Regions from separate parts of the Nocardia sp. NPDC055321 genome, predicted to be linked through region 2. Evidence: riboswitches for the same ligand, from Rfam matches in the RefSeq annotation. Region 2 holds a riboswitch; each other region holds the start of a gene.
What was found. Region 2 has a riboswitch for cobalamin ahead of ACWIGI_RS06850 (ABC transporter substrate-binding protein). Riboswitches for the same ligand answer to the same signal wherever they lie in the genome.
Positions count from the first base shown of each region.

Region 1 (4,216 bases), on a different contig from region 2:
GATGATCCAGCGATCCCAGCCTCGGCGCAACCCCGCGAGCAGCCCGAGTCCGACACCGAGCGCGTAGGCCACCGCGAGCGCCGGCAGCGCGATGGCGAGCAACGGCAGCCCGCCGTGCAGGACGCGCGAGAACACGTCGCGACCGACCACGTCGGTCCCGAAAAGATGCTCCGCCGACGGCGATTGGAACGGCCGCCCGGCCGACACGGTCGGGGAGTGCGGCGCGAGCACGGGCCCCAGCACGACGAGCAGCAGCATCGCCGCCAGCACCGGCAGCCACAGCGAACGAGATCGCTTCATACCCGCTCCCCCAGCACCGCGTGCCGCGCCCGCGGGCTCACCAGCAACGTGCACAGATCCGCCAGCAGATACACCACGATCCCGACCGCCGCCAGCAGCACCGCCGCCGATTGCACGAACGGGAAGTCGCGAGCCTCGATGGCGCGCAACAACTCCTGCGAGAGCCCGGGAAACGCGAAGAGCGTCTCCACCACCGCGACACCGCCGATCAACCCGACCACCGACCCCGCCAGCGGATGCAGGGAGGCCGACAGCGCGTTGGGCGCCACGTGCCGCAGCATGAGCCGCAACCCGCCGACTCCGTTGAGCCGCAACGTCTGTACGTACGGGCTCGCCATGACCTCGGTGGTCTGCGCGCGCACCATCCGCACCGGATGCGGCAGCAGCCCCAGCAGCAGGCAGGTCACCGGCAGCACCAGAATCTCCGGCCGGCTCCACACGCTCGCCCCGGTCGGCACCAGCGACACCGCGGGCAACAGCCGCAACGAGAGCGACACCGTGGCCACCAGCAGCACGCCGAACACGAAGGAGGGCATGGATTCCACCGCCAGCGACCCGACACTGATCACCCGATCGGTGCGGGTACCCGGGCGCGCACCCGCCAGCAGGCCGAGCCCGAGCGCGATCGGAATCAGCAGGGCCGCGGTCAGCGCCGCGAGCGCCACGCTGTTGCCGACCCGGCCCAGCAGCACCTCGGCCACCGGTCGGCCGGAGATCAGCGACTCGCCGAAATCGCCGCGCACGAACCCGGCGACCCACTCGGCGAACCGCACCGGCGCGGGCCGGTCCAGTCCCATGTGCGCACGCAGGGCGGCCAAGCGCTCCGGGGTGGGATCACCGCCGCCCGTGCGCGAGGCGACGACCGTCGCCGCGTCCGAGTCCAGCGTCTCGAACAACCCGAAGACCAGCAGCGCCACGACGAACAGCACGACGATCCCGCCGCCGGCCCGCCGGGCGGCATAGCCCATCACGACCGGCGAATCATTGCTCGGCCAGCCAGGTGGTCGCGTAGTTCGCCCAGTCGTCGGTGCCCGGCACACCGTCACGCACCCCGCCCACGTGCACGCGGGCCGCGTCGGGCCGCTTGGCGAAACTGTGCAGGATGTACCCGCCCTCGTCCCAGAGTTCGCGCTGCAGTTCGCGATACAGGGTGGCCCGGCGCGCCGGATCCATGGCCGCGCGCGCCTGCGCGAACTTGGCATCCCAGCCGGGCCGCTTCCAGCCGGTGCCGTTGCTCGGCGAATCACTGGTCATGGTCTGGCCGTAGAAGTAGTCGAGACTGTAGTTCCACCAGCCGATGTGCGACAGCGGGGCCTTGCCGCTGACCTGGGAGAAGTAGGTGTCCGCCGGCACCGATTCGAGCTTTATCGTGATGCCCGCGACCTTGGCCTGTTCGGCGAACAGCGTCGCGGATTCCAGCATGCCGGGGAAGCCGTCGGCGGTGGGCAGGGTGACGGTCAGATTCTCCTTGCCCGCCGCCCGCAGCAGCTCGCGCGCCTTCTGCGGATCGTAAACACGCTGGGGCAGATCGGCGTCGTAGAAGGGCGCGCCCTTACCGTAGATGTCGTTGCCGAGTTCGGCGTAGCCGTAGTACACCGAATCCACCATGGCCTGCCGGTCCACCGCCAGCCGCATGGCCTGGCGCACCCGCACGTCGTCGAACGGCGCGGTGTCCACGCGCATCTGGAACGCGCCCATGAGACCGGCCGGCGGGGTGACCACCGTGATGTCGCTGTCCCCGGACAGGTTTCGCGCCTGCAGATACGAGATCTCGTGCACCACATCGGCTTCCCCGGACAGGAAGGCGTTCACCCGGGCCTCGGTCTCGGCGATCTGGATGATCTCCACCTCGTCCAGGAAAACCTGCCCGTCCCAGTACTTCTCGTTGCGCCGCAACAGGATCCGGTCGCCCGGAGACCACTTGACCAGCGCGAACGGCCCGGTGCCCACCGGCAGCACCGACCCGTCGATGACGCCGGTGCCGTCCTTGACGATGTAGCAGTACCAGCCCGCGAGCACCGAACCGAAGTCCGCCAGCGGCGTTTTCATCTGCACCGTCACCACGAGATCGCTCTCGGCGCGGGTGCGCGACATGTCGACCGCGGAGAGATCGCCCGAGGAGTTCCGGGCCGGATCGAGCATGCGCTGGAAGCTCCACAGCACATCGCGCGCGGTCAGCGGGGAGCCGTCGCTGAACAGCACGCCCGGCCGCAACGTGATGCGCCATCGGCTGCCATCGGCATTCGGCACGACCGACTCCGCCAGCCGGTAGCGCAGCGTCAGGTCGTTGTTGTAGGCGACGAGCTTGTCCCAGACGTTCTTGGACACCGCGCCGCCGGCCGAACTCCCGGCCTGATGCGGATCGAGCACGTCCGCGCTCGCCGAGCGCCCGGCGATCACCGTCCGCAGGCGGCCGCCCGGCCGGGGCGGGCCCGAGGCCGCGGTGCGCGCACCGGTGTCCGAGCCGCAGCCCGCCAGAACGCCCGACGTGCCGAGCAGGACGGCCCCGAGCGCGCCCGCGCTGCCGAGCAGGAATGTGCGGCGGCCGACATCCGGCCGTCGCGGTGTGTAGTTGTTCATCAATCCTCGTTGGTGTGATCCCGATACCGCGGGCGCAGGTATCCTGGCTCCCGGATCGACACACCCCGCCGGCCTTCCAACCTGGGCAGGTCGTGACCATATTTCGGCGGATTGCTCCCCGGTGACAGTTGCGGGACAGCCCCGGATTCACACCGGTGTTCCCTACGCCGGATACCGACCCTACGGGACGGACCGGGCGCGCGGGGGACGCCCGCCGGACCGGCGGCAGCGGCTCGGTCGCGCCGCCGGGCGCGGCTATTCGACCACGGCGGGCGCCGCGCAGCTGTCCGGAACGGCGACGAGCGAGCAGGTCACCGGGTACCGCGTGGGCTTGTAGTCGCTCGGGACTCCGCCGCGCGCGGTGATGTCGCGGTAGGCGGCGACACCGTCGGTGGGACGGCGGGTCAGGCTCGGATCGTGCTGGGCGTCAACGGTGTACAGGCCGAAGCGGGCGGAGTAGTCGCCCCATTCGTAGTTGTCGGTGAGGCTCCAGTAGTTGTAGGAGACCACGTCGACGCCGTCAGCTTTGGCGCGCTGCAGCCAGTAGACGGTGTCGCGCAGATGATCGCCGCGGGTGTAGCCGTCGTCGCGACCGCCGTCCGGGCCGGTGGCCAATCCGTTCTCGATCACGCGAATGGGCTTGCCGGGGAACCGCGCCGCGATGTGGCGGAGCACGTAGTAGATGCTCTCCGGGGCCTGGGTGCTCTTCCAGAACTCCCCGGTCGCGCCGTACGCGGCGGACAGGTCGGTGACCGAGGTGGAGTAGTAGTGATCCACGCCGATGAAGTCCAGGCTCTCGCGCATCTGGTCCGGGAACAGCTGCTCCAGCCACGACTGCACGCCCGGGATCGGGATGTACGCCAGATTGGAGGAGACCTGCGCGTCCGGCTGCACGGAGTGGATGTGGCGGTAGATGTCCCGGTGCGCGGCGACGATGCCGGACACCATCGCGCCCGCGTTCTCCGGGCGCAGACCGCCGTACATGAGCTCGCGCCGGACGTATTCGGTCGGCTCGTTGAAGGTGATCCACAGCGGGCGCGCCCACGCGTAGCGATCGACCACCCGCCGCGCGAAATCGACCAGTTCCGAGGACATCTCGGGTCGATTCCAGCCGCCGCGATCCACCTCCCACCCGGGATGGACCCAGTGGTTCAGGGTGATCATCGGCCGCATGCCGGAGTCCACGATCCGCGCGATGACCGCGTCGTAGAATGCCCACCCCGCCGGATCATCGCTCCCCGGAACGGTTTCCACGCGCGACCACTCGACCGAGGTGCGATAGATCCCCACCCCCAGGCTCCGCGCCCGCGCGATGTCGGCCGCGTAGTTGTGGAAG
Region 1 covers NZ_JBSHMS010000009.1:238,753-242,968, reverse strand. Annotated here, with positions in the region: gene ACWIGI_RS17080 (ABC transporter ATP-binding protein/permease) at 1-300, opposite strand, end outside; gene ACWIGI_RS17075 (ABC transporter permease) at 297-1,268, opposite strand; gene ACWIGI_RS17070 (ABC transporter substrate-binding protein) at 1,282-2,880, opposite strand; cobalamin riboswitch at 2,895-3,079, opposite strand; gene ACWIGI_RS17065 (family 1 glycosylhydrolase) at 3,136-4,216, opposite strand, start outside.
Region 1: linked by a shared signal. The riboswitch ahead of ACWIGI_RS17070 (ABC transporter substrate-binding protein) and the one ahead of ACWIGI_RS06850 (ABC transporter substrate-binding protein) in region 2 are both predicted to bind cobalamin.

Region 2 (4,216 bases):
GCGCCCAGCAGGGTGAGCAGTGCCTCGACGACCCGGCGCCGGGCCAGGGCTACCAATCGCATTGCCGAGCCGGGCTATTCGCCGGTCCGGCTGGTGATGTGCCTGCGCACGCTCGACACCGTGTAGTCGGCCCACTCCGGGCCGGTGACCACGGTGAAGTACTTGAAGGTGCCCGCCACCACGTACGCCTGGTCACGCACCAGAATCTGTTGTGCCCGTTGCAGCAGCGCGTCGCGGCGGGCGGTGTCGAACTCGCCGCGCAGCTGGGCGCCGATGGCGTCGATCTCGGGATTCGCCACGCCCTGCGCGTTCGCCGAGCCGCCGGTGGTCCAGCGCACCAGGTACGGCTGGATCGGATCGGCGGTACCCGAGAGCGAACCGCTCAGTGCCACCGAGGAATCCCACGCGGCCGGGTCCTTCTTCACCGCGGCCGAATCCTCGGCGTTGTCGATCCGCAGCTCGAAACCGGCACGGGCGACCTGGTCCTTCATCGCGATCGCGACATCGGTGGTCTCCGGGCCCTGAGCTTGAGTCACGAACCGCACCAGCAGTTTCCGGCCGTCCTTGACCCGGATGCCGTCCGGGCCGGGTGTCCAGCCGGCCGCGTCGAGCAGGCCCTTCGCCTCGTTCAGGTCGTACCGCTGGTTGCCCGAGGCGAACGACATGGTCGGCGGGTAGAGCCCGGCGGCCGGTGCGAACTGGCCGTTGCCGACATCGGCGGCGATGCCCGCGTAGTCGATGGCGGCGGTGAAGGCCTTGCGCACGGCGGTATCAGTGAAGATTCCGGCCTTCAGATTCATGTCCACCAGCAGCGACTGCAGGGCGAGTTCGGAGGACAGCACGTGAATGTCCTTCTCGCCCCGCAGTTCCAGCTTCGCCGAGGTGGACGGGTAGAACGCCATGTCGGCTTCACCGCTGCGCACGCCGGCGAGGCGGGCCTGCTCGTCGGGGACCACGCGCACGGTGACGCCCCGCAGCGGCGGCGTTCCCTCCCAATGGTTTCCGAACGGCGCGAGCACCAGGTTGTCCGGCGACCACGCGGTGATGGCGTACGGGCCCGAGTACGCGCCCGCGCCGACGATCTTGGCGGAATCGCCGTTGGCGGCGTCCATCGCGGCGACATCGTAGATCTGCAGCGAGTTGTCCCGGGCCGCCAGCGCGGCGGGCACCATCGCGTTCGGGGCGGGCGTGGTGATCACGACGCGCTTGCCGTCGGCCCGCACGGTCGTGGCCGCGTCCAGATACACCCGGGCCGCGGCGGATTTGGCGATCTGCCTGGTCAGCGCGGCCGCGACCGCGGCGGAGTCGACGGGCTTGCCGTTCTGGAAGGTCACGCCCTCGCGCAGGGCCACGACCCAGCGGTTATCCCCCTCACGGGTAACCGATTCCGCCAGCCACGGCGCGACCTCACCCGTCTCGTTGACCTGCAGCAGGTTCTCCGCGACACCCCAGTCGAACAGCCAGTTCGTGCCGGTGCCCGCGGGATCCAGCCCGGCGATCTTGTAGGAGTTGTAGATGGTCAGCGTGCCGTCGCCGGACTCCCGCAGGGCGCGGGCCGAAGCCGCGCCGTCACTCTCACTCGCCGAACACCCGGCGGCGACCATGGCCACCGCGAGCAATCCGGCGACGACACCCGCAACCCGGGAGCGACGATGTCGCCCCGCACCGGAAGCATGGTCGGATAGCCGCTCGGCACCGGGCCGGCGGCGTGCGTACACGCGCATTCTCATCCTCGTGAAGCTCGATCCTGAACGGGCGCAGGTATCCTGGCTCCCGGATCAACGCTCGCCTTCGGCCTTCCAACCCAGGAAGGTCGTGGCCGTCAGATGAAGGTCTGCTACCCGGTCACAGTTGCGGGACAGCCCCGGATTCACACCGGTGTTCCCTGCCCGCTGAACCTAGCAGCCGCGGCCTCGCGGGTGGTCGGCTAACTCCCCGCGCATCATTCGGTTGCCCCGCTCGTTCGTCAGAGAGCGAGCGGATGGATCGTGACAGCGGGCGCTACGCGGCGACGGTCGCGGGTCGTTCGGCCGCGTTCGCGCGGGAGTCGATCCTGGCGATCACGCGGTGACCGAGAGTGTGACAGGGCTTCTCGATGAAACGGTAGGTGAGCGCGGAGATCAGCAGCGCCGTCGTCACCCAGGTCAGCAGGGTCAGCCACTGGGCGGGAACGCCCAGGACCGACGTGTTCCAGCGCGGGATGGCGTCGAGGATCAGCGCGTGAACCAGATAGAGGGAGTAGCTGATTCGGCCCAGGTAGAGCAGCGGGCGGGGGAACGAGTAGCGGCGCAGCAGCAGAAAGGCCGCGAACATCACGTAGGCGGGCAGGATCGTCAGGGGCTGTTTGACCCAGGTGACCCACACGCCGGTGATCGGATCGACGACGGCCGGAACCAAGGTGCTGACGCCGAAGATCAGGCACATGGCGAAGGCGAACACCAGCCACCCGCGCGGCGCGGTGATCTCGCCGGCGGTCATGCGGTAGAGCACCGTGCCGAGGAACATCGTGGCGAGGTAGCCGAAGGTCAGCACCGAGGCGCCGGGCTGATTCAGGAACAGGGGCACGGCGATCACCGAGATCAGGATCGCGGCGAGCGCGGCGCGGCGGTCGGTCGCCAGGCACGCGAAGACCGTCGCCGCGGTGATGGTCGCGACCACCACGATCGAACGGGTCAGGGCGCCGGCGTCCGCGCTCGTGAGCAGTGCGGGCGGCAACAGCGCGCCGGGCACGATCAGGACCAGCGCGCCCACCGCCAGCGGCACCGACCGGCGATTGATCCGGGCGATGAGCAGCAGCGACAGGATCAGATAGAACACCAGCTCATAGGACAGCGACCAGGAAGCGCCGATGATCTGGATGTCCCAGCCGCCGATGAAGAACTGCATCATGGTCAGATTCGCCAGGAAGTTCAGAACAGGCTGATCCCAGAACGGATCCGGCAGTTCATATCTGCCGAACGAGTTCAGCAGCATCGCCGCGACCAGGCAGGCCCAGAACAGCGGGAAGAGCCGGAAGAACCGGCCGGCCCAGAACGCGCCCAGCGAGCGGCCGCGTTCGAGCGAGGCCGGAATGATGAATCCGCTGACGATGAAGAAGACGAACACACCGAACTCGCCGAGTCCGAAATACGCCTGCGAGAAGCGGAAATACTCGGGCCAGAGCCGCTCGGAACAGTGCTGCACCACCACCGCCAGAGCCGCCAGGCCGCGCAATGCGTCGAGAAACTCGAATCGCCCGGCGCGACCGCGCGCCACTGGTTCCACGGGGGCGACCGCGGGCGCGATGGGGCTGTCGACCGTCATGAGGGAAAGCCGCCGAAATGTCGAAACACAGGTGACGGGCAGGAACCGAGGTGGAGCACAGCTGAGAGTAGTAGCACGCTGTTCGCTGTTGCACCAATCCGGACGAGGCGGACATCCGGCCGCGGGAGCGGACCGGCGCACCCGGACGGCAGAGTGGCCGATTTACAACCGGCCACACGCGCTCTACGGTGTTCGAATATAGGACACCGTGCACCGAATATCGAGCATGGCATGGTGCAAGGAGAGCGGAGGAACGGTGCCGTACTACCGGACCGTGGGACTCGTACCACCCAAGCGCCACACCCTCTTCGAGGACGAGGATGGACAGCCGCTGTTCGAGGAGTTCATCGGCGAAGAGGGGTTCTCGAGCACGGGTTCCCTGCTCTACCACCGCGGCGTGCCGTCCAGCTTGGTCGACAGCCGAACCTGGGATGTGCCCGACCAGAGCCTGACGCCCAATCTGCCCTTGCGCCCGTTGCACATGCGCCTGCCCGACCTGTGGGCCGGTGGCCCCGCCGGCGATATCGTGCGTGATCGGCGCCTGTTCCTGGGCAACTCGGACGTGCGGCTGTCCTATGCCGTATCAACCGAGCCAACTCCGCTGTACAGCAACGGCATCGGCGACGAGGTCGTGTTCGTCGAGTCCGGTGCGGCCGTCCTCGAAACGATCTTCGGCCGGCTCGAGGTGCGCCAGGGCGACAACGTGGTCATTCCCCGGGTCACGATCCATCGGTGGCTCCCGGTGGACGTCGAGGCCAACGGCCCGCTGCGCGTCCTGATCGTCGAGGCCGCCGGGCACATCCGGCCGCCCGACAAACACCGCTCCCGCTACGGCCAATTCCTCGAGGGCTCACCGATGACCGAGCGCGACCTGCGCGGGCCGACCGAGCCGCTGGTGGCCGCCGACCGCGCG
Region 2 covers NZ_JBSHMS010000003.1:447,819-452,034, forward strand. Annotated here, with positions in the region: gene ACWIGI_RS06845 (ABC transporter permease) at 1-62, opposite strand, end outside; gene ACWIGI_RS06850 (ABC transporter substrate-binding protein) at 75-1,724, opposite strand; cobalamin riboswitch at 1,740-1,928, opposite strand; gene ACWIGI_RS06855 (acyltransferase family protein) at 2,002-3,303, opposite strand; gene ACWIGI_RS06860 (homogentisate 1,2-dioxygenase domain-containing protein) at 3,560-4,216, shown strand, end outside.

Region 3 (4,216 bases), on a different contig from region 2:
GAATCACCAGGCCGATGAACGCGATCGGACCGGCGATCGCCACCGCCGAGCCCGCCAGCAGCACCACGCTCAGCGCACCGAGACCTCGGACCACTACCGGGCGGGTGCCGAGCGTGCGCGCCATGTCGTCGCCGATGGCGAGGGCGTTGAGCGAACGCGCCACCGCGACGGTGAGAGCCGCGCCGACGGCCAGGAAAGGCAGTACGGCCCACAGGGATTCGAGGCTCGCCCGGGTGAGCGAGCCGACCACCCAGAAGCGGAAGTTGTCGAAGGTGGTGCGGTCCAGCAGGGTGATCGCCGTGGTGATCGACCCGCACAGAGCCGTGAACGCGGCCCCGGCCAGGACCAGTTTCACCGGGGTCGCGCCGCCGAATCCGAAGGAGCCCAGGGTGTATACGAACACCGCGGCCACCGCCGCGCCCACGAACGCGAACCACACCAGGCCCGCCGCCGAGCTCAGTCCGACAACCGCCATGGCGAGCACGATCGCCAGTGACGCGCCGGCGTTGATGCCGAGTAGCCCCGGCCCGGCCAGGGGGTTGCGGGTCAGGCCCTGCATGACGGCCCCGGCGAGGGCGAGCGCGATGCCCGCCAGCAGCCCGGCCACGGTGCGCGGCAGGCGGATGTAGCGCACGATCCGGTCCGTGTCGCCGCCCCGGAAATCGGTGAACGCCGCGAGCACGTCCGCCAGATCGAGCGGGTGCGTCCCGATCAGCATGGAGCCCGCGCAGGTCGCGGCCAGCGCGGCCCCGGCCAGCAGCAGACCGGCGCCGCGCACGGTGCCGATCACCGCGCGAACAGATCCGGGTGGATCAGTCCGGCGACGAGTTCGGTGGCGTACGCGATGCGCACCCCGGCGGCGCGATCGGCGAACAGGAACGGGTGCACCGTTTTCGCGCGCACGGCTTTCAGATTGGCGAAGGCGGGATTGCCGGTGAGCTTGTCCACCTGCGGCTGCGCGTCGGCGCGCACGTAGCTCGCCTTACAGCACAGGCTGGTCAGGATGATGTCGGGATCGCGGGCGATGAGCTGCTCCGCGCCGATCTGCACGTTGCGGCGTTCGGTGAGATCGGCGAACGCGTTGACCCCGCCCGCGGCCTCGATGATCCGGCTGACGAAATCGATGCCGCCCGCGACGGTGTAGGAGCCGTCGTCCTTGGGCGTGACGACCGCGACCGTCGGCCGGGCCGCGCCCTCGACCTTGGTGCGCACCGCCTCGATGCGCGAACTCAGGTCGGCGACAACGGTCTCCGCGCGCTCGGACACGCCCCACAGCGCGCCCAGGTCCCGCAGGTCGGCGTACACGTTGTCGAAGCGCACGGTCGCCGGGTCGATGGCCTCGTCCGCGAGACCGTCCGCGCTCGGGCACAGCGGGCTCAGCACCCAGGTCTCCACGCCCAGATCGTGCAGGCTCGCCCGGGTTCCGACGCTGCTCTGCGACGACGTCGCGAACACGCCGTTGAAGCCGGACAGCACGAAATCCGGTGTCTGTGAAAGTAATTCGTCCCGGCTCGGCAGCTTCTCCACGTAGGGGGATTTCGCCTGCGCGGCTTGGTATTCCGGCAGCACCGCCGAATCCAGGAACGCGGTCCCGGCCAGGCGGTCGGTGACGCCGAGGGCGTGCGCGATCTCGATGGAGGGCTGGTACGCGGCGTAGATGCGCTGCGGCGGCCCCGGCACGGCGACGTCGATACCGCAGTTTGCGCGGGTGACGGCGTTCGCGCCGTCGGCCGCCGGTCCGGCCTGGACGCCGCAACCGGTCAGCAGCAGCGCGCAGGCGAGCAGCGCGCCGGTACGCAGGCGCGCGAAAACAGATGGGGTCACCGAGACCGCCTTCCAGGTCCTCGTGGAATGGGGTGTTGCCTGCCGTGGCCGGTCTCCTGGCTGACGGGATACCGCGTGAACGATCGGCCTTCCCAGGGCGCGGGCACCCCAGTGGCCCCGGCGGATCACTCCGTCCGGACAGATCTGTTCACTTCCCGATCACAGTGGCGAGGGCCGCACCGGCTTCACACCGGTTTCCCGAACACCACGGCGGAGGGACTGTACCAAGATCACGCGCGAGCACGGGAAGCGCTCGGGTGCGGACGGATCCGGTGTGCTCGGATCCGCGTGAGGGGCTCGAGGGAGTTCGCCCGGGCCCGTGCCGTCGCGACCCGGGGAGTTGCCGCTCGTGTCCCGGTCGGTGCGGGCGTGGCCCGGGAGTGCTACTCGACGTGCCCATCCGGCTTCGGCGCGAGGCGGCGGGCGGAGAGTTCGGCGTGCGAGACGCGCCGCAGGGCCGCGATGACCGGTTCGTAGAGGGCTGTGCCCAGCACCGCGTATTCGATTGCGCGGGAAGCGGAGTCGAGGGGCATCTCGGCTATGTCGTACTCGGCGATCGCCAGCACGGCGGGGCCGTAGGCGCGCAGGCGCTCCTCGGTCATCGGCATCCCGGCGGCCTCGGCGGCGGCGAGGGCGTGCTCGAGCTGGGCCACGGCCGGGTAGTCGTCGGGGACGGCGAGGCCGAGGGCGGTGAGCGCGGCGCGGGCGCGCGGGTACTCGGCGGGTTCGCCGGGGTCGACGGCGGGCGGCAGCAGGGCGGTGGCGGTGGCCAGGGTGTCGAGCAGGGGGCGGCCGGGCTCGTCGATGAGGGTGACGATCGCGCGGATCTGGGCCATCGACAGGCCGAGCCCGGACAGCGCCTTGATCAGGGCGATCCGCTGGACGTGCGTCTCGCCGTAGCGCGCGCGGGTGGCGCTGGTGGCCTCGCCCGGCATCAGCACGCCTTCGCGCAGGTAGAACTTCACGGTCGGGATCGGCACGCCGGTCCGTGCCGCCAACTCCGACATGAGCACGCGGGTCTCCTTCGCTCGGCGCCTTGACATTAGGTACTAGCACTATCCAATATTGGGTAGTAACAGTATCCAATCAAGTGTACGAACCCGCGGGAGTCCTCGTGTACGCCACCCTGATCGATCCCCTGATCAGCATTGTTCTCGGTGCCACCATCATCTCCGTCGCCACCATCGCCTTCGGTGGGACGTTCCTGCTCCGCGTCGTCACCGGCGGTCAGGAGACCAACGAGCTGCAGAAATCCTTCTTCCGCGCCGGGCACGCGCACGCCGGGGTCCTGGTGATGCTCGGCCTGCTGCTGGCCGTGCTCGGCAACGCCGCCGGCGCCAGCCCCGGCTGGGCGAACGGCGGTGCGATCGCGGTCCTGGCCGCGGCGATCCTGATGCCCGCCGGGTTCTTCCTCTCGGTGCTGGGCACCGACCCCGTTCGTCCGAATCGCCTGATCGCCGCGGTGTGGCTCGGCGCTGCCACCCTCGTCACCGGCGTCGTCATCTCCGGCGCGACCGTCCTGCTCGCGGGCATCGACCGGTTCTGATTCCGGCGCGGGGAGAACGCCCGCGGCACAGCCGAATCCACGGCGTGCGCGGGTGTGCGCGGAGAGGCGAGGGCACGATCCCCAAGGCGTCACCGCCTCGATCCGCCTAGCAAGCGGTCCCGGGCCCCGCCCGGTTGCCTCTCCCCGCCCCGGGTGGTCCCGGGGGTGGTGACCTCGACGGGAGTCGAACCCGCGTAGTCCTGACTGAGAATCAGGGTGCCCGACCGGCAGAGCACGAGGCCGTGTGGAGTTGTGGTGACGCAGGTCGGAATCGAACCGACGTGGTCCTGAGTGAAAGTCAGGGTGCCGAACCAGCACAGCACTGCGCCGCGTCATGCGTGGACCAGGCGGGATTCGAACCCGCAACCGACTGCGTGCAAGGCAGGCGCTCTTCCGTGTCGAGCTACTGGCCCGGGCTCCGTGGAGCACGGTGTATCGCGATCGTCGGGACGGCGAGAGTCGAACTCGCACCCTCCTGCACCCAAGGCAGGCGCTCTATCCGTTGAGCTACGTCCCGCGGCGGGAGGGCATGAAAAAGGGCCGCTCCCTGGGCATATGCGCCCGGTGCGGCCCTCGGTCGGGGAAGCCTGCCCGGTTAGGGGCTGCTTTCCGCGAGGGCGGCGGCGGGCGCGGTGCTCGGTTCCGGCGGCGCGACGGGGCCGACGGCGAAAGTCGCTGCGGGACTGGGGATGCTGTACTCGGTCATCGCTGCGATTCCTTTCTCGTCGGTGTGTGCGGTCCACGCTAACAGCGAATTGCCGAGCGCGACACTTATTTTCGAGCGGACGGGTTCGCGCAGCTCAGAGGGTATCGGACTTGCTGAGCCAGCCGACGAACGCGCGCGTG
Region 3 covers NZ_JBSHMS010000017.1:196,156-200,371, forward strand. Annotated here, with positions in the region: gene ACWIGI_RS27020 (FecCD family ABC transporter permease) at 1-790, opposite strand, end outside; gene ACWIGI_RS27025 (ABC transporter substrate-binding protein) at 787-1,824, opposite strand; cobalamin riboswitch at 1,854-2,049, opposite strand; gene ACWIGI_RS27030 (MerR family transcriptional regulator) at 2,208-2,837, opposite strand; gene ACWIGI_RS27035 (hypothetical protein) at 2,915-3,370, shown strand; tRNA gene ACWIGI_RS27040 (tRNA-Glu) at 3,537-3,612, opposite strand; tRNA gene ACWIGI_RS27045 (tRNA-Glu) at 3,624-3,699, opposite strand; tRNA gene ACWIGI_RS27050 (tRNA-Ala) at 3,710-3,783, opposite strand; tRNA gene ACWIGI_RS27055 (tRNA-Pro) at 3,815-3,887, opposite strand; gene ACWIGI_RS27060 (SDR family oxidoreductase) at 4,171-4,216, opposite strand, start outside.
Region 3: linked by a shared signal. The riboswitch ahead of ACWIGI_RS27025 (ABC transporter substrate-binding protein) and the one ahead of ACWIGI_RS06850 (ABC transporter substrate-binding protein) in region 2 are both predicted to bind cobalamin.

Region 4 (4,216 bases), on a different contig from region 2:
ATGCGGAAGCTTCGGGGCTGGTCAAAGCACTACCTTCTCAGGAGTTCGCGAGCTGGAAGTCGGTCGCCAGGGACCGGCCGTTGTCCGTGAGCCGAATGAAATCGGCACGGGTGCAGTAGCTCAGGCGGGCGATCTTGTCGGCCACCGGGAAATCACCCGCGACCTGGAAACCGACCGCGGCGTTGAGCTTCTGCACGTGCAGGTTCCGGTGATCCGGCTCGACCACGACTCGTTCGGCGCCGCACTCGAAGAAGGCGGTGCGCATGATGTGCAGCATGACGTTGCCGGTGAAGCCCGGCAGCCGGCGCTCGCTGTTGGACACCAGCAGGTGCATGCCGATGTCACCGGCGGTGTGCTCGTACCCGGTGCCCGGCTTGGCCAGATCACTGGTCTGCGGGTTGTACAGCTCGAACAGGAACTGCGGCTCGTCCTCGAAAGCGCCGATCCACATACCGAATCGCGGATCCGGGTCGGACTTGGCGACGCGGATCAGATCCTCGACGTCGGCCGGGGTGCTCTCGAGCATGCCCCAGTACGCCGACTTGGGGTGGATGAGCCACCGATGAGCGGTCTCGGTGTCACGTTCGATATCGATGGGCCGGGCGGTCAGCTCGTAAACAGCTGGTTCGACAACTCCATCGGTACCCGGACTCGTCTCGGGACGAGCAACCACCATCAGAAACCCTCTCGCAGATCCACATTCGCGAGTTAGGGTAACCTATTTTATTAGGGTGGGCTAACCCGAAGATCGCGGCGGGCCCCTCGCGACACGCGAGCCATAGCGGCAGGCTTTCAGCATCTACGGCCGGTCACCGGATGTAATCGCTGATCAGCGCGCACTTACGTAGTAAACGTAGCCTAACCTCAGCCGATTTAGGTTAGGCTAGCGTAACGCAGATCTCAGAGCCAGCCGGTTGCCGGGCCCGTCCGGGGTTTCCGGACCCGCCGCCGGTTTCTCAGGCGCTCAGCGGCGCCGCGGTGACCCGGTAGCCGAGATTGGTCAGCACCTCGGTCGTCGCCTTGGCGAAATTGAGGGTGATGAAGTGCAGGCACGGCGCGCCCTCGTCGATGAGACGCTGCGCCATCTCGGTCGCGATCTCGATGCCCTCGGCGCGCACCGCGGCCCTGTTCTCTTCGGGCCCATCCCCCGCCGCGCGCCGCAACCGCGCCAGCACGGCGGGCGGGAGTTCGCGGCCGGACAGCTCCACCGCGCGCTGCACCGTGCGCAGGGAGGTGATCGGCATCAGCTCGGGAATGATCGGCTTCGCGCCCTCGACCAGGTCGTGCGCGGCCACCCGATCCCGCAGGCGCAGATAGTGCTCGACGTCGAAGAACATCTGGGTAATCGAATAGTCGGCTCCGGCGCGGAGTTTGGCGACCAGGTGCGCGGTATCGGTGGCCAGGTCCGGTGAGCGGTGATGCCCCTGCGGGAACGAGGCCACCCCGACGTTGAAGTCGCCGAGATCGCGCACGATGCGCACCAGCTCCTCGGCGTACTCCACGCCGTCGGGGTGCCGCTCCCACGCCCCGAGCGGATCGCCCGGCGGATCACCGCGCAGCACCAGGATGTCGCGGATGCCGCAGTCGGCGTAGGAACCGACCAGGGCGCGCAGTTCGGCGATGCTGTGGCCGACCGCGGTCAGGTGCGCCACCGGCAGCAGGGTGGTCTGCTGGGCGAGCTCGCCGGTGATGCGGGCGGTGCGGTCCTTGGTGGAGCCGCCGGCCCCGTAGGTCATGGAGACGAAGGCCGGGTGCATGCGCTCGAATTCCCGGACCGTGCGCCACAGCCGGGCCTCGCCGGCGGCGTCACGCGGCGGATTGAACTCCACCGAGAAGGGCACCCGCGCACCGGAATGGATGCGCAGGTTCTGTACGACCGAGGCGCGCGCGGCGGCCAGGGGCGCGACGCGGGCGGTGCGTTCGATCGGCGCGCGGCCGGGCACGGCCGCGAATGTATTGTCCGGGTTCGTCATTGGTGAGCTCCATGGTCAGCATGCCGATGGCCACCTCATCGCGAGTGCACGCTGAAAGGAGCCCTTGATGTGGCGTCGTGCGACGCCCGGTTCCGCTCGGCATGCCACCCGGTCCACGAGGCGACAACCGCCGGATACGACGTATCCGGCACAACGGGCAGGTCTTCGGACTCGTGGGCATCGACCCGTGACCCGGGTCGGCCCCGGCGCTCGTGCCGGGGCTGGTCCTATCGGCCATCGCTTCCCGGGCAACGCGCCCAGCGCGGAATGACGGCTGTCGTTCCCACTCACCGCTGCGGGACAGTCCCGGATTCCCACCGGGTTCCCTCTCGCCCCGCGGCGCGCGAGCGCGCCACCGGGCTTCGACGCCTTCGGACGGATCAGGGGCTCCTCGATACCGCCTCCGGCGAACCAGCTGCGCAGGCGAATATAGCGAAGTGGTACCGCCGCCGACAACCACACCCCTGCCCGGCGCGTCCCGGCGTCGCCCGGCCGCGTGTCGCGGCGCCGACGCGCCCGGACGGCCGCGTAGTCTGCGTCCGTTCCGAAGCCGCTGATCAGAGCCTGGAGAAGCCGTGAATTGGGAAGCGTGGCAAGAAAGTTGGGATCGCCAGCAGGAGTTGTACATGCCCGATCGCGAGGAGCGGTTCCGGGTGATGCTCGATCTGGTGACCGCGAGCGCCGGGAAGGCGCCCCGGGTCCTGGACCTGGCCTGTGGGACCGGCACCATCACCCGCCGCCTGTTCGCGCGGCTGCCCGAGGCGAGTTCGGTTGCGGTGGATCGAGACCCGACCCTGCTGGCGATGGCGCGCGGTTCCTTCGCCGATGACCCGCGCATCGTGTTCGTCGTCGCGGACCTGGAGGATCCGGCCTGGACCCGGGCCCTGCCGCCCGAACCGTTCGACGCCATCCTGACCGCGACCGCCACGCACTGGATGCAGCCCGCCGATCTGGCCCGCCTCTACGCGGACCTGCCTGCGCTGTTGCGCCCGGGCGGGCTGCTCGTCAACGCCGATCACATGCCCGACCCGGGGACCCCGCTGCTGAACGAGCTGGACGAGCGGATCCAGCGCGGACATCAGGAGCGCGTGCGCTCGGAAGGCGTGCCGGATTGGGAACAGTGGTGGGCGAGCATCGCCGACGATTCCCGGCTGAGCAACGAACTGGCCGCCAGTCGCGCGATCCTGGACAACCGGCCGCAGGGCGTTCCGCAGACCCTGGACTGGCATCTCGACCATGTCCGCGCGGCGGGGTTCACCGAAGCCGGGGTGGCGTGGCGCTCGATCACCGACGCGGTGCTCGTGGGCGTGCGCTGAGGCGCGGGGCCGCACCGGTTTCCACGCGTGCCGCCCGCGCGCTCATTACCGCGCAATTACGGTTTCCTCACTGTTAGCTCGTGACACCTCTCCGGCGGAGTGCACTCCTTCACATTCACGGAAGTGGTGGCATCGAATCGCGGTATCGCCAGCAAACTTCCAGGACACGCCCGCCGTGTGGTTCACCAGGACAGCGCCGAATCCCGGGGTTAGTATTCCGTCCCGTCGGTAACCCCCAATTTGCCTAATTGAAGGCGGTTTTCATGACAAGTACCGTGCCGCAACCGGTGGCACTGGGCGACGAGGCCGCTCGGACACTCGCCAATGCCACCAAGACCGTTCCGCAGATGGAGTCGATCACCCCGCGGTGGTTGGTCCATCTGCTGAGCTGGGTGCCGGTGGAAGCCGGTATCTACCGGCGCAATCGGGTGACGCACGAGCAGACCGTCGACATCAAGTGCGACAACTACGACGAGTCCCCGCTGCCGGAGACCTTCATCGACTACGAGAAAGATCCGCGCGAGTACCGGCTCAAGGCCGTGCACACGATTCTCGACGTGCACACCCGGGTCTCGGACCTGTATTCCAGCCCGCACGACCAGATCTCCCAGCAGTTGCGCCTGACCATCGAGGCGATCAAGGAGCATCAGGAGGGCGAACTGATCAACAGCCCCGACTACGGGCTGATCGCCAATACGCCGAAGAAGCAACGGATCTCGACCATCGCGGGCCCCCCGACGCCGGACGACCTGGACAATCTCATCGCCAAGGTCTGGAAGGAGCCCGGCTTCTTCCTCACCCATCCGGAGGGCATCGCGGCGTTCGGGCGAGAGTGCACGCGGCGCGGTGTGCCGCCGCCGACGGTGAGTCTGTTCGGCTCGCAGTTCATCACCTGGCGCGGGATTCCGATCATCCCCTCGGACAAGG
Region 4 covers NZ_JBSHMS010000053.1:14,211-18,426, reverse strand. Annotated here, with positions in the region: gene ACWIGI_RS40805 (IucA/IucC family protein) at 1-25, opposite strand, end outside; gene ACWIGI_RS40800 (GNAT family N-acetyltransferase) at 38-676, opposite strand; gene ACWIGI_RS40795 (methylenetetrahydrofolate reductase) at 957-1,973, opposite strand; cobalamin riboswitch at 2,133-2,301, opposite strand; gene ACWIGI_RS40790 (class I SAM-dependent methyltransferase) at 2,600-3,289, shown strand; gene ACWIGI_RS40785 (family 2A encapsulin nanocompartment shell protein) at 3,553-4,216, shown strand, end outside.
Region 4: linked by a shared signal. The riboswitch ahead of ACWIGI_RS40795 (methylenetetrahydrofolate reductase) and the one ahead of ACWIGI_RS06850 (ABC transporter substrate-binding protein) in region 2 are both predicted to bind cobalamin.